DNA from 3 places in the Cytobacillus sp. Bva_UNVM-123 genome. Region 2 is predicted to be linked to each of the others. Evidence: a T-box and tRNA genes for the amino acid it is inferred to sense, from the RefSeq annotation. Region 2 holds a T-box; the other regions hold tRNA genes.
The links. A T-box is a leader RNA that pairs with one kind of tRNA and senses whether it is charged. The one in region 2 lies ahead of lysS (lysine--tRNA ligase), so its partner is inferred to be a tRNA-Lys.

Region 1: it encodes a tRNA-Lys, which carries the amino acid that the T-box ahead of lysS (lysine--tRNA ligase) is inferred to sense. The anticodon was not compared.
Region 3: it encodes a tRNA-Lys, which carries the amino acid that the T-box ahead of lysS (lysine--tRNA ligase) is inferred to sense. The anticodon was not compared.

The regions. Positions count from the first base shown of each region.
Region 1 covers NZ_CM177772.1:829,602-832,853, forward strand. Annotated here, with positions in the region: gene KDN24_RS04070 (SprT family protein) at 65-538, shown strand; tRNA gene KDN24_RS04075 (tRNA-Asn) at 797-871, shown strand; tRNA gene KDN24_RS04080 (tRNA-Ser) at 876-966, shown strand; tRNA gene KDN24_RS04085 (tRNA-Glu) at 984-1,058, shown strand; tRNA gene KDN24_RS04090 (tRNA-Asp) at 1,131-1,207, shown strand; tRNA gene KDN24_RS04095 (tRNA-Gln) at 1,297-1,371, shown strand; tRNA gene KDN24_RS04100 (tRNA-Lys) at 1,544-1,619, shown strand; tRNA gene KDN24_RS04105 (tRNA-Leu) at 1,628-1,712, shown strand; tRNA gene KDN24_RS04110 (tRNA-Leu) at 1,773-1,858, shown strand; tRNA gene KDN24_RS04115 (tRNA-Arg) at 1,918-1,994, shown strand; tRNA gene KDN24_RS04120 (tRNA-Pro) at 2,051-2,127, shown strand; tRNA gene KDN24_RS04125 (tRNA-Gly) at 2,140-2,213, shown strand; rRNA gene KDN24_RS04130 (16S ribosomal RNA) at 2,576-3,252, shown strand, end outside.
Region 2 covers NZ_CM177772.1:4,155,212-4,158,463, forward strand. Annotated here, with positions in the region: gene lysS (lysine--tRNA ligase) at 1-1,342, opposite strand, end outside; T-box leader at 1,440-1,709, opposite strand; gene KDN24_RS21365 (pyridoxamine 5'-phosphate oxidase family protein) at 1,858-2,499, opposite strand; partial or broken gene KDN24_RS21370 (NUDIX hydrolase) at 2,572-2,673, opposite strand; gene KDN24_RS21375 (GNAT family N-acetyltransferase) at 2,883-3,252, shown strand, end outside.
Region 3 covers NZ_CM177772.1:3,987,909-3,991,160, forward strand. Annotated here, with positions in the region: tRNA gene KDN24_RS20470 (tRNA-Glu) at 85-156, opposite strand; tRNA gene KDN24_RS20475 (tRNA-Ser) at 165-255, opposite strand; tRNA gene KDN24_RS20480 (tRNA-Asn) at 260-334, opposite strand; tRNA gene KDN24_RS20485 (tRNA-Ile) at 347-423, opposite strand; tRNA gene KDN24_RS20490 (tRNA-Gly) at 430-503, opposite strand; tRNA gene KDN24_RS20495 (tRNA-Phe) at 692-767, opposite strand; tRNA gene KDN24_RS20500 (tRNA-Asp) at 939-1,015, opposite strand; tRNA gene KDN24_RS20505 (tRNA-Met) at 1,019-1,092, opposite strand; tRNA gene KDN24_RS20510 (tRNA-Ser) at 1,279-1,371, opposite strand; tRNA gene KDN24_RS20515 (tRNA-Ile) at 1,382-1,458, opposite strand; tRNA gene KDN24_RS20520 (tRNA-Met) at 1,501-1,577, opposite strand; tRNA gene KDN24_RS20525 (tRNA-Ala) at 1,608-1,680, opposite strand; tRNA gene KDN24_RS20530 (tRNA-Pro) at 1,691-1,767, opposite strand; tRNA gene KDN24_RS20535 (tRNA-Arg) at 1,778-1,851, opposite strand; tRNA gene KDN24_RS20540 (tRNA-Leu) at 1,859-1,947, opposite strand; tRNA gene KDN24_RS20545 (tRNA-Gly) at 1,954-2,028, opposite strand; tRNA gene KDN24_RS20550 (tRNA-Leu) at 2,042-2,123, opposite strand; tRNA gene KDN24_RS20555 (tRNA-Lys) at 2,134-2,209, opposite strand; tRNA gene KDN24_RS20560 (tRNA-Thr) at 2,344-2,419, opposite strand; tRNA gene KDN24_RS20565 (tRNA-Val) at 2,426-2,501, opposite strand; rRNA gene rrf (5S ribosomal RNA) at 2,512-2,628, opposite strand; rRNA gene KDN24_RS20575 (23S ribosomal RNA) at 2,776-3,252, opposite strand, start outside.

The sequences.
Region 1 (3,252 bases), 1.9 Mb from region 2:
TATATATAATGTATGCTATAATAGGTTGTCATGTTCGCACTATTAATGAAGGGAATAGAAAAAGATGGATGATTTGGAATTGCAAAGGCTTGTTGAGAATATCTCTATGAAGAGCTTTCGTAAGCAATTTAGACATAAAGCATATTTCAATCCGAGACTTCGTTCTACAGGCGGGCGCTATATGTTAGACACCCATCATATTGAAATAAATAGGAAGTATTTTGAGCAGCTAGGTCATAATGAATTATGTGGTATTATTAAGCACGAGCTTTGTCATTATCATCTTCATATAGAAGGAAAAGGATATAAACATAAAGATCAAGACTTCAAGTTTTTAATGAAAGAAGTTGGAGCACCACGTTTTTGTTCGGTTCTGCCTGATCAGCCTAGAAGAAATGTAAGTCGTAAAGTAATCTTTTATATTTGTAAAGACTGTGGACAAGTCTACAAACGAAAGAAAAGAATGAACACGCAAAAATACGTATGCGGGAAATGTAGGGGGAAATTAATGATGAAACAGGAATTAACGATAGGATAAATATAGATGTTTGCATTTAAAAAATAATGTTATTCCAGTGTAAGATTTTTTAAAAAAACATTCTTGACTTTTAATAGGCAAGTTTTTATAATTGGAAGAGTCGAAAAGATGATAGTTATTCCGCAGTAGATTGCGGAAGCTAGCAGTTCAGAGCGATTCTTCAAAGAAAGGCTAGCTGTAGCAATCTGCGACAAAGACCGTAGGGCTTTGGAGCACAACTATTACTACTAGTTAACTTTAAAAGTTAACATTAACTATTCCGCAGTAGCTCAGTGGTAGAGCATTCGGCTGTTAACCGAACGGTCGTAGGTTCGAATCCTACCTGCGGAGCCATTTTGGGGAAGTACTCAAGAGGCTGAAGAGGCGCCCCTGCTAAGGGTGTAGGTCGCGCGAGCGGCGCGAGGGTTCAAATCCCTCCTTTTCCGCCAGAATATTCAAAAAATACGGCCCGTTGGTCAAGCGGTTAAGACACCGCCCTTTCACGGCGGTAACACGGGTTCGAATCCCGTACGGGTCACCAGATACGCTATGACACCTTATTTTAGTGAGGTTAGTATAGAACCAAGGTGTTATAAACTAGACATACTTAATTGGTCCGGTAGTTCAGTTGGTTAGAATGCCTGCCTGTCACGCAGGAGGTCGCGGGTTCGAGTCCCGTCCGGACCGCCATCTTATAATGAAGTTCATTTCCGGATTTATTTTAAATATCGACAATTGAAGATTTATTATTTATAAATATGTCTGCGGTAATTATTTATTGGGCTATAGCCAAGCGGTAAGGCAACGGACTTTGACTCCGTCATGCGCTGGTTCGAATCCAGCTAGCCCAGCCATTTTTTTATTTTATGATGAGCCATTAGCTCGGTCGGTAGAGGATTTTAAAAGATTACAGCTACGAAGCAAATCTTCAGTGAATGGTAAGCTTTTAAAATCTGCAACAAATCACAAAGGGATTTGACGCACGTTTATTACCGCAAATAAAGTTTAGGAAACAATATTTTATTAGAGCCATTAGCTCAGTCGGTAGAGCATCTGACTTTTAATCAGAGGGTCGCAGGTTCGAATCCTGCATGGCTCACCATTTTTTTTGCGGGTGTGGCGGAATTGGCAGACGCACTAGACTTAGGATCTAGCGCCGCGAGGCGTGGGGGTTCGACTCCCTTCACCCGCACCAATAATTACTAGTTGAATATCATGCTAATTAATGATATAATGAATTTCGTCGCTTAATTATGCGGTCGTGGCGGAATGGCAGACGCGCTAGGTTGAGGGCCTAGTGGGGGCAACCCCGTGGAGGTTCAAGTCCTCTCGGCCGCACCAAAAAAAACTGTTGACAATTTAAACAGTATGAAATATACTAGATAAGTCGCTTTGAGAATGCGCCCGTAGCTCAATTGGATAGAGCGTCTGACTACGGATCAGAAGGTTATGGGTTCGACTCCTTTCGGGCGCGCCATTTTAAAACGCAAACGCGATTAGTAACAACTTAGAAAAGACTCCTCATATTAAGCTCGGGAAGTAGCTCAGCTTGGTAGAGCACTTGGTTTGGGACCAAGGGGTCGCAGGTTCGAATCCTGTCTTCCCGACCATTTAAAATATTTGCGGGTGTAGTTTAGTGGTAAAACCACAGCCTTCCAAGCTGTTGATGAGGGTTCGATTCCCTTCACCCGCTCCAAATGAAATTACAAGCAATGTTTAATAGTTATTGGGTTTTCTTCATTAAAAACCTTGCTCCTGCGCCGTAGCATACCCGAGGAAGTGACTCCTCACCTCGTCGCAAAGCTCCATGAAGTTATTCGTGGAAGGTTATTCATGAAGATAAATCATAGAAGTAGCTTTGTTCTTTGAAAACTGAACGAACAAAAACGTCAACGTTAAATCTTTAGTCTTTTTTGAAAAGACAATTTATGAGCTAATCAACTCGCATCTTATCGCGTATTAACGCGCAGTAATATCCTTGCGGATAACTGCCCGTAAATACCCGATTGATTCGACTAACCATCACGGGGAAAAACACTCCGCGAAGGAAGTCTCATCTTATTGGAGAGTTTGATCCTGGCTCAGGACGAACGCTGGCGGCGTGCCTAATACATGCAAGTCGAGCGAACTTGCGGGAGCTTGCTCCCAAAAGTTAGCGGCGGACGGGTGAGTAACACGTGGGCAACCTGCCTGTAAGACGGGGATAACTTCGGGAAACCGGAGCTAATACCGGATAACTCTTTTCCTCCCATGAGGAAAAGCTGAAAGATGGCTTTAGCTATCACTTACAGATGGGCCCGCGGCGCATTAGCTAGTTGGTGAGGTAACGGCTCACCAAGGCAACGATGCGTAGCCGACCTGAGAGGGTGATCGGCCACACTGGGACTGAGACACGGCCCAGACTCCTACGGGAGGCAGCAGTAGGGAATCTTCCGCAATGGACGAAAGTCTGACGGAGCAACGCCGCGTGAGTGATGAAGGTTTTCGGATCGTAAAACTCTGTTGTTAGGGAAGAACAAGTATCGGAGTAACTGCCGGTACCTTGACGGTACCTAACCAGAAAGCCACGGCTAACTACGTGCCAGCAGCCGCGGTAATACGTAGGTGGCAAGCGTTGTCCGGAATTATTGGGCGTAAAGCGCGCGCAGGTGGTTCCTTAAGTCTGATGTGAAAGCCCCCGGCTCAACCGGGGAGGGTCATTGGAAACTGGGGAACTTGAGTGCAGAAGAGGAAAG
Region 2 (3,252 bases):
CCATAGCGGTTAAATAATCTTCATCCATTTCCATCGCTTCTAGATCTCCATTACTCTTTAAAAAAGCTTGAGCTTCTAGTCTTTTTCTTTGTTCAAGCGGATCTACTAACTCTGAATACGCATTGATTATTTCTGAACCGTTCACTACTAGCTGGAATCGATCTGTTAGAGCAGGGTTATGATCATTGGCCCTAGCTAATGGCGATAAATCAATCGGATGTTGAATTAAAAATGTCGGATGAATCATTTGCGGTCTGCTCACTTTTTTATAAAGGAGATCAATGAGATTGCCTCTCCCTAAAGATTCGATATCCATATGATTGATATCAATATTTCTCTTTTTCATTTCTTGAAGTAAATCTTTAACATCAGGATAAAGGTCGATGTCAATCCCAACATCTCTTAAGATTAAATCTCTGAATGACACAATAGTCCAATCTAATGAAAAATCAATGGATTGACCTTGAATGGTAATCACAGTTGTATTGAATGTTTGTTCAAGAACAAAGAGGAGCATCTTACGCATTAATTTCATTGTATCCTCATAATTCCAGTATGCAGCATATCCTTCAACCATCGTAAACTCTTGAAGATGCTGGGGACTGATTCCTTCATTTCTAAAACACTTTGCAAATTCAAATACTTTCGTAAAGCCGCCAATGATTAATCTTTTTAAATACGTTTCTGGAGCAATTCGTAAATTTAATTCAGTGTCTAAAGAATGATGGAAGGTCTTAAAAGGTTTAGCTAATGCCCCAGAGGAAGTATGCTGTAAGACTGGCGTTTCAACTTCTAAAAAATGTTGTTCTTCAAAAAATCTTCGAATAGCACGCACCATTTTTGTTCGAGTCAACAAACGACTTTGCGTTTCCTTTGTCATAATTAAATCTAAGTAGCGCTGCCTATATCGTGTTTCAATAGAAGTTAACCCATGCCACTTCTCTGGTAATGTTCGGAAAGCCTTCCCGAGAAATACATAATAATGAATTCTCAATGTTTTTTCATTCGATTTCGTCGTATACATAAGTCCTTCAACACCGATAAAATCACCAATGTCGATTACTTTTTGAAATTCATTAAATACAGCCTCCCCAACCTCTTCTTTTTTCAAAAGAAGCTGTAAACCGCCATCAATATTGGATATCGTTATAAAAGTCAATTTGCTAAAATTTCTAATCCCTACAATTCTTCCAGCAACCCGCACACCTGAAATACCATCATCAAGAAGGGACGCTTCATAAAGTTCATAATTGGTAGAAAATCGCTCAGGATAGACCGAGATTCCCTGAGATTTTAAGGCCTCTATCTTCTCTATTCTTAGATCCATTTGTTCATTACTCATTCTTTTCCCTCCAGCCATTTTGTTAGATTATTGAAACTTGAAACGATAAATTTATAGATTTATCCAACAAAAAAACTCCCACCTCCAAGATATTCATCTTGAGGACGAGAGTTATTAGCTTCGTGGTACCACCTCAGTTTATTGATATGTTGCCATATCAACCTCTTCGGGTACGGCAATTTATTATAATTGATTATACCCTATCTCTATAACGGGAGATCCCGTCGCAATATCACTAAGAATGTCACCTTAGATCCATGCGAAGCTCCAAGTCTTTTTTCATTAAGATCATTATTACTCCTTCCCACCAAACAGGAGCTCTCTAAAAATAATTAATCATAATTACTCTTCTCTTCATAGCTATGTGTTCTGTATTTAATAATAAAAATCATTCTATGAAATTAAAGGAAATAAGTCAATACCTTTCAATTATTTGTCAATTTATTCATTTGAAAAAAGCGCTACTTTTAAACTCTTGATATATCATTACGAATTTTTAACTTCTTTGCCTTCAATCAATAAAGCCGGCTCTTATAGCTCTCTTGTAATTCCTTTGCTACTTGCTCAGCCGTTACATTAGGAATTTTAGTGTGTGCGACTAGCATTTGAGGAGCTGAGGGTAGGTTCTCCTTTGCTAACCATGAATCTGGATTCCATAACTCTGATCGTATGAAAGCTTTTGCACAATGAACATAACACTCTTTTACCTCTACTCCTATCCCAAAAAGTGGAGCTCGGCCATTTACCCTATTCTTTTCAAGTAGTTCTTGATCACGACAAATATAAGCTTTCCCATTTATTCTCAAAGTCTCGCCTAATCCTGGAATGTAAAATAGGAGACCGATATAAGGATTGGAAATAATGTTATGGGCAGAGTCCATTCTTCGATTTCCCGGACGCTCTGGTATAAACAAATGTTGTTCATCGAGAACTGTCACAAACCCAGGGGAGTCTCCTCGCGGTGAAACGTCACATTTCCCTTCTTCATTAGCAGTTGCTATAGACAAAAAAGGGGATTTGGCAATAAAATCTCTGCAATGCTGATCGATAAACGAAATTACTTTATTCGTCGCTCTTTCGCTTGGTTTTCCTATAAATGAACAAAACTCTTCAAATTCTTCTTTTGTCGTAATAATCTCTTTAAACATAATACTCATCTTATCTCCTTTAAAGTTGATAATCTTTTCATTTTAAAACGAATGGAAGGGGATACCGAAATATTATAAGGATATTAAAATTTCTCCTGATTCATTAATGACCGCTACGGCAACTCCGACTAATATGAGAGGCTGATTGCCAACAATCTTGCGTAAATCTTCAATATAACCCATAACTTCCTCCAGAAATAATAATATTCATCTTAACAAACATATTTCGACACTGCCTTTTATTTTCCTCCCTTTTCCATTATAGAGTTATCTCCCTATTATTCTTTTATTAATGAATTCACCGAAAGCAGGAAATATTAAAAGAAGAAGAGAATTATATAGTGCATTTTAATAAATAGATTCATTTTATTATATGAGATTGGAGGAAAAACATGATTGATGTTAGAACCATAAAGCCTGAAATGACCTACAGTCTTAGACATAGTGTTTTACGTCCTCACCAAACGATTGATGATTGTAAATATGAGACAGATCATGAAGATGGTGCATTTCATATTGGCGCGTTTTATGAAGGAAAACTAATCAGCATTGCTTCTTTTTGCCTCGAAAGGAATCCTGATTTTCCTGATGATAAACAATATCGTTTACGAGGAATGGCAACTCTAGAAGATTATCGAAAGCTAGGAGCAGGTAGAGCAATCGTTGCCTATTTCGAAAGCTTGATAAAAGACAAAGAAGTTCATCTAATCTGGTGTAAAGCTCGAACGACCGTACAAGCGTATTACAATAAATTAGGTTTTA
Region 3 (3,252 bases), 170 kb from region 2:
TGCAGAGTACTGTTATGACAATCACCTTTCCCAAAACAAAAAATGCGTAAAGAAACTAGACGTTTCTTTACGCATTTCTTAGTATGACCCCTACGGGATTCGAACCCGTGTTACCGCCGTGAAAGGGCGGTGTCTTAACCGCTTGACCAAGGGGCCAAAATAAGTGGCGGAGAAGGAGGGATTTGAACCCTCGCGCCGCTTACGCGACCTACACCCTTAGCAGGGGCGCCTCTTCAGCCTCTTGAGTACTTCTCCATTATGGCTCCGCAGGTAGGATTCGAACCTACGACCGTTCGGTTAACAGCCGAATGCTCTACCACTGAGCTACTGCGGAATAAAAGGAATATGGTGGGCCTAAATGGACTCGAACCATCGACCTCACGCTTATCAGGCGTGCGCTCTAACCAGCTGAGCTATAGGCCCTTCTATTGGAGCGGGTGAAGGGAATCGAACCCTCATCAACAGCTTGGAAGGCTGTGGTTTTACCACTAAACTACACCCGCATTTTTTATTGCTATAATCCAAAGATTCACTTACGCTCTTTCATGCCTCTTCCTCTTCTAGTATATTCAAGGAAGTAAATGCGTCGAGGCAACTCGATGATAATTCATGGAAGCTTCGCTCGTGGCTGTGGTTTTACCACTAAACTACACCCGCATTTTTTTATTGCCTATGATTAACGGTAAGTAAATGGTGGCTCAGGACGGAATCGAACCGCCGACACAAGGATTTTCAGTCCTTTGCTCTACCGACTGAGCTACTGAGCCAAATGAAATATTATTTCCTAAACAAATTTTGCGGTAAAAAGTGTGCGCCAAATCTCTTCGTGATTTGTTGCAAATTTTAAAAGTTTACCATTCGGTGATGTTTTGCTCTGTTGCTGTAATCTTTTAAAATTCTCTACCGACTGAGCTACTGAGCCAAACATTTTTTTAAAATGGCGGTCCGGACGGGACTCGAACCCGCGACCTCCTGCGTGACAGGCAGGCATTCTAACCAACTGAACTACCGGACCAAATTGCGGGGACAGGATTTGAACCTGCGACCTTCGGGTTATGAGCCCGACGAGCTACCGAACTGCTCCACCCCGCGATAATAATATTTTTTAAAGTTTCACAATGCTTGTTTTAAGCATTAAGACTGTCCCGATTTCAGGAAGCTTACTCAAGAAGCAGCTCAATCGGTACAACTCGCAGTTTACTCGATGAAGTAACGCTCGTTGCTCCACCCCGCGATAGTAATATTTTAAATCTTGTTATGCCATTCATTTAAGAAAAATGGCGGAGGAAGAGGGATTCGAACCCCCGCGCGGTTTAACCCGCCTGTCGGTTTTCAAGACCGATCCCTTCAGCCGGACTTGGGTATTCCTCCGTATGTTATATGGTGGACCTTGTAGGACTCGAACCTACGACCGGACGGTTATGAGCCGTCTGCTCTAACCAGCTGAGCTAAAGGTCCAAGATTCATCATTATATCAAAACTTGTAAGCAATCTTGAATATGGTAGCGGCGGAGGGGATCGAACCCCCGACCTTACGGGTATGAACCGTACGCTCTAGCCAGCTGAGCTACACCGCCAAATAAATGTTTATTATATTTAAATAATAATGGAGCCTAGCGGGATCGAACCGCTGACCTCCTGCGTGCAAGGCAGGCGCTCTCCCAGCTGAGCTAAGGCCCCGTAATTTTAGTGGTCGGGAAGACAGGATTCGAACCTGCGACCCCTTGGTCCCAAACCAAGTGCTCTACCAAGCTGAGCTACTTCCCGAAAAAACAAACGCGCCCGAAAGGAGTCGAACCCATAACCTTCTGATCCGTAGTCAGACGCTCTATCCAATTGAGCTACGGGCGCAATATAATGGTGCCGAGAACCGGAATCGAACCGGTACGGTAGTCACCTACCGCAGGATTTTAAGTCCTGTGCGTCTGCCAGTTCCGCCACCCCGGCACATTATGGAGCGGAAGACGGGATTCGAACCCGCGACCCCCACCTTGGCAAGGTGGTGTTCTACCACTGAACTACTTCCGCATATTATGTAAAGTGCGGGTGAAGGGAGTCGAACCCCCACGCCTTGCGGCGCTAGATCCTAAGTCTAGTGCGTCTGCCAATTCCGCCACACCCGCATATTTAAAGTGGTGAGCCATGCAGGATTCGAACCTGCGACCCTCTGATTAAAAGTCAGATGCTCTACCGACTGAGCTAATGGCTCAAAATTCAAAGTTTTAAAAACTGAATTTTGATAGTAGTAATAAATATGCTCCAAAGCCCTTTGGTCTTTGTCGCAGATTTTAAAAGCTTACCATTCGTTGAAGTAAAGCTTCGTGGCTGTAATCTTTTAAAATCTGGTGCCGGCCAGAGGACTTGAACCCCCAACCTACTGATTACAAGTCAGTTGCTCTACCAATTGAGCTAGGCCGGCTCATAATGGTGGAGGATGACGGGATCGAACCGCCGACCCTCTGCTTGTAAGGCAGATGCTCTCCCAGCTGAGCTAATCCTCCATATTTAATAGCTTGGCGGCGTCCTACTCTCACAGGGGGAGAGCCCCCAACTACCATCGGCGCTGAGAAGCTTAACTTCCGTGTTCGGGATGGGAACGGGTGTGACCTTCTCGCTATCGCCACCAAACCAATATCTTAATATCCTCATTTAAGAGATTTTCTAAAGACATACTCTATTATAACTAATTTTTAGCTTTTTGCAAGAGGAAAATTTGCAATTTCATTCCCTCAAAACTAGATAATAAGAAGAAGAAATAGAGTAATCATAATTATTTTGGTTAAGTCCTCGACCGATTAGTATTTGTCAGCTCCACGTGTCACCACGCTTCCACCTCAAACCTATCAACCTGATCATCTTTCAGGGGTCTTACTAGCTTGCGCTATGGGAAATCTCATCTCGAGGGGGGCTTCATGCTTAGATGCTTTCAGCACTTATCCCGTCCGCACATAGCTACCCAGCTATGCCTTTGGCAAGACAACTGGTACACCAGCGGTGCGTCCATCCCGGTCCTCTCGTACTAAGGACAGCTCCTCTCAAATTTCCTGCGCCCACGACGGATAGGGACCGAACTGTCTCACGACGTTCTGAACCCAGCTCGCGTACCGCTTTAATGGGCGAACAGCCCAACCCTTGGGACCGACTACAGCCCCAGGATGCGATGAGCCGACATCGAGGTGCCAAACCTCCCCGTCGATGTGGACTCTTGGGGGAGATAAGCCTGTTATCCCCGGGGTAGCTTTTATCCGTTGA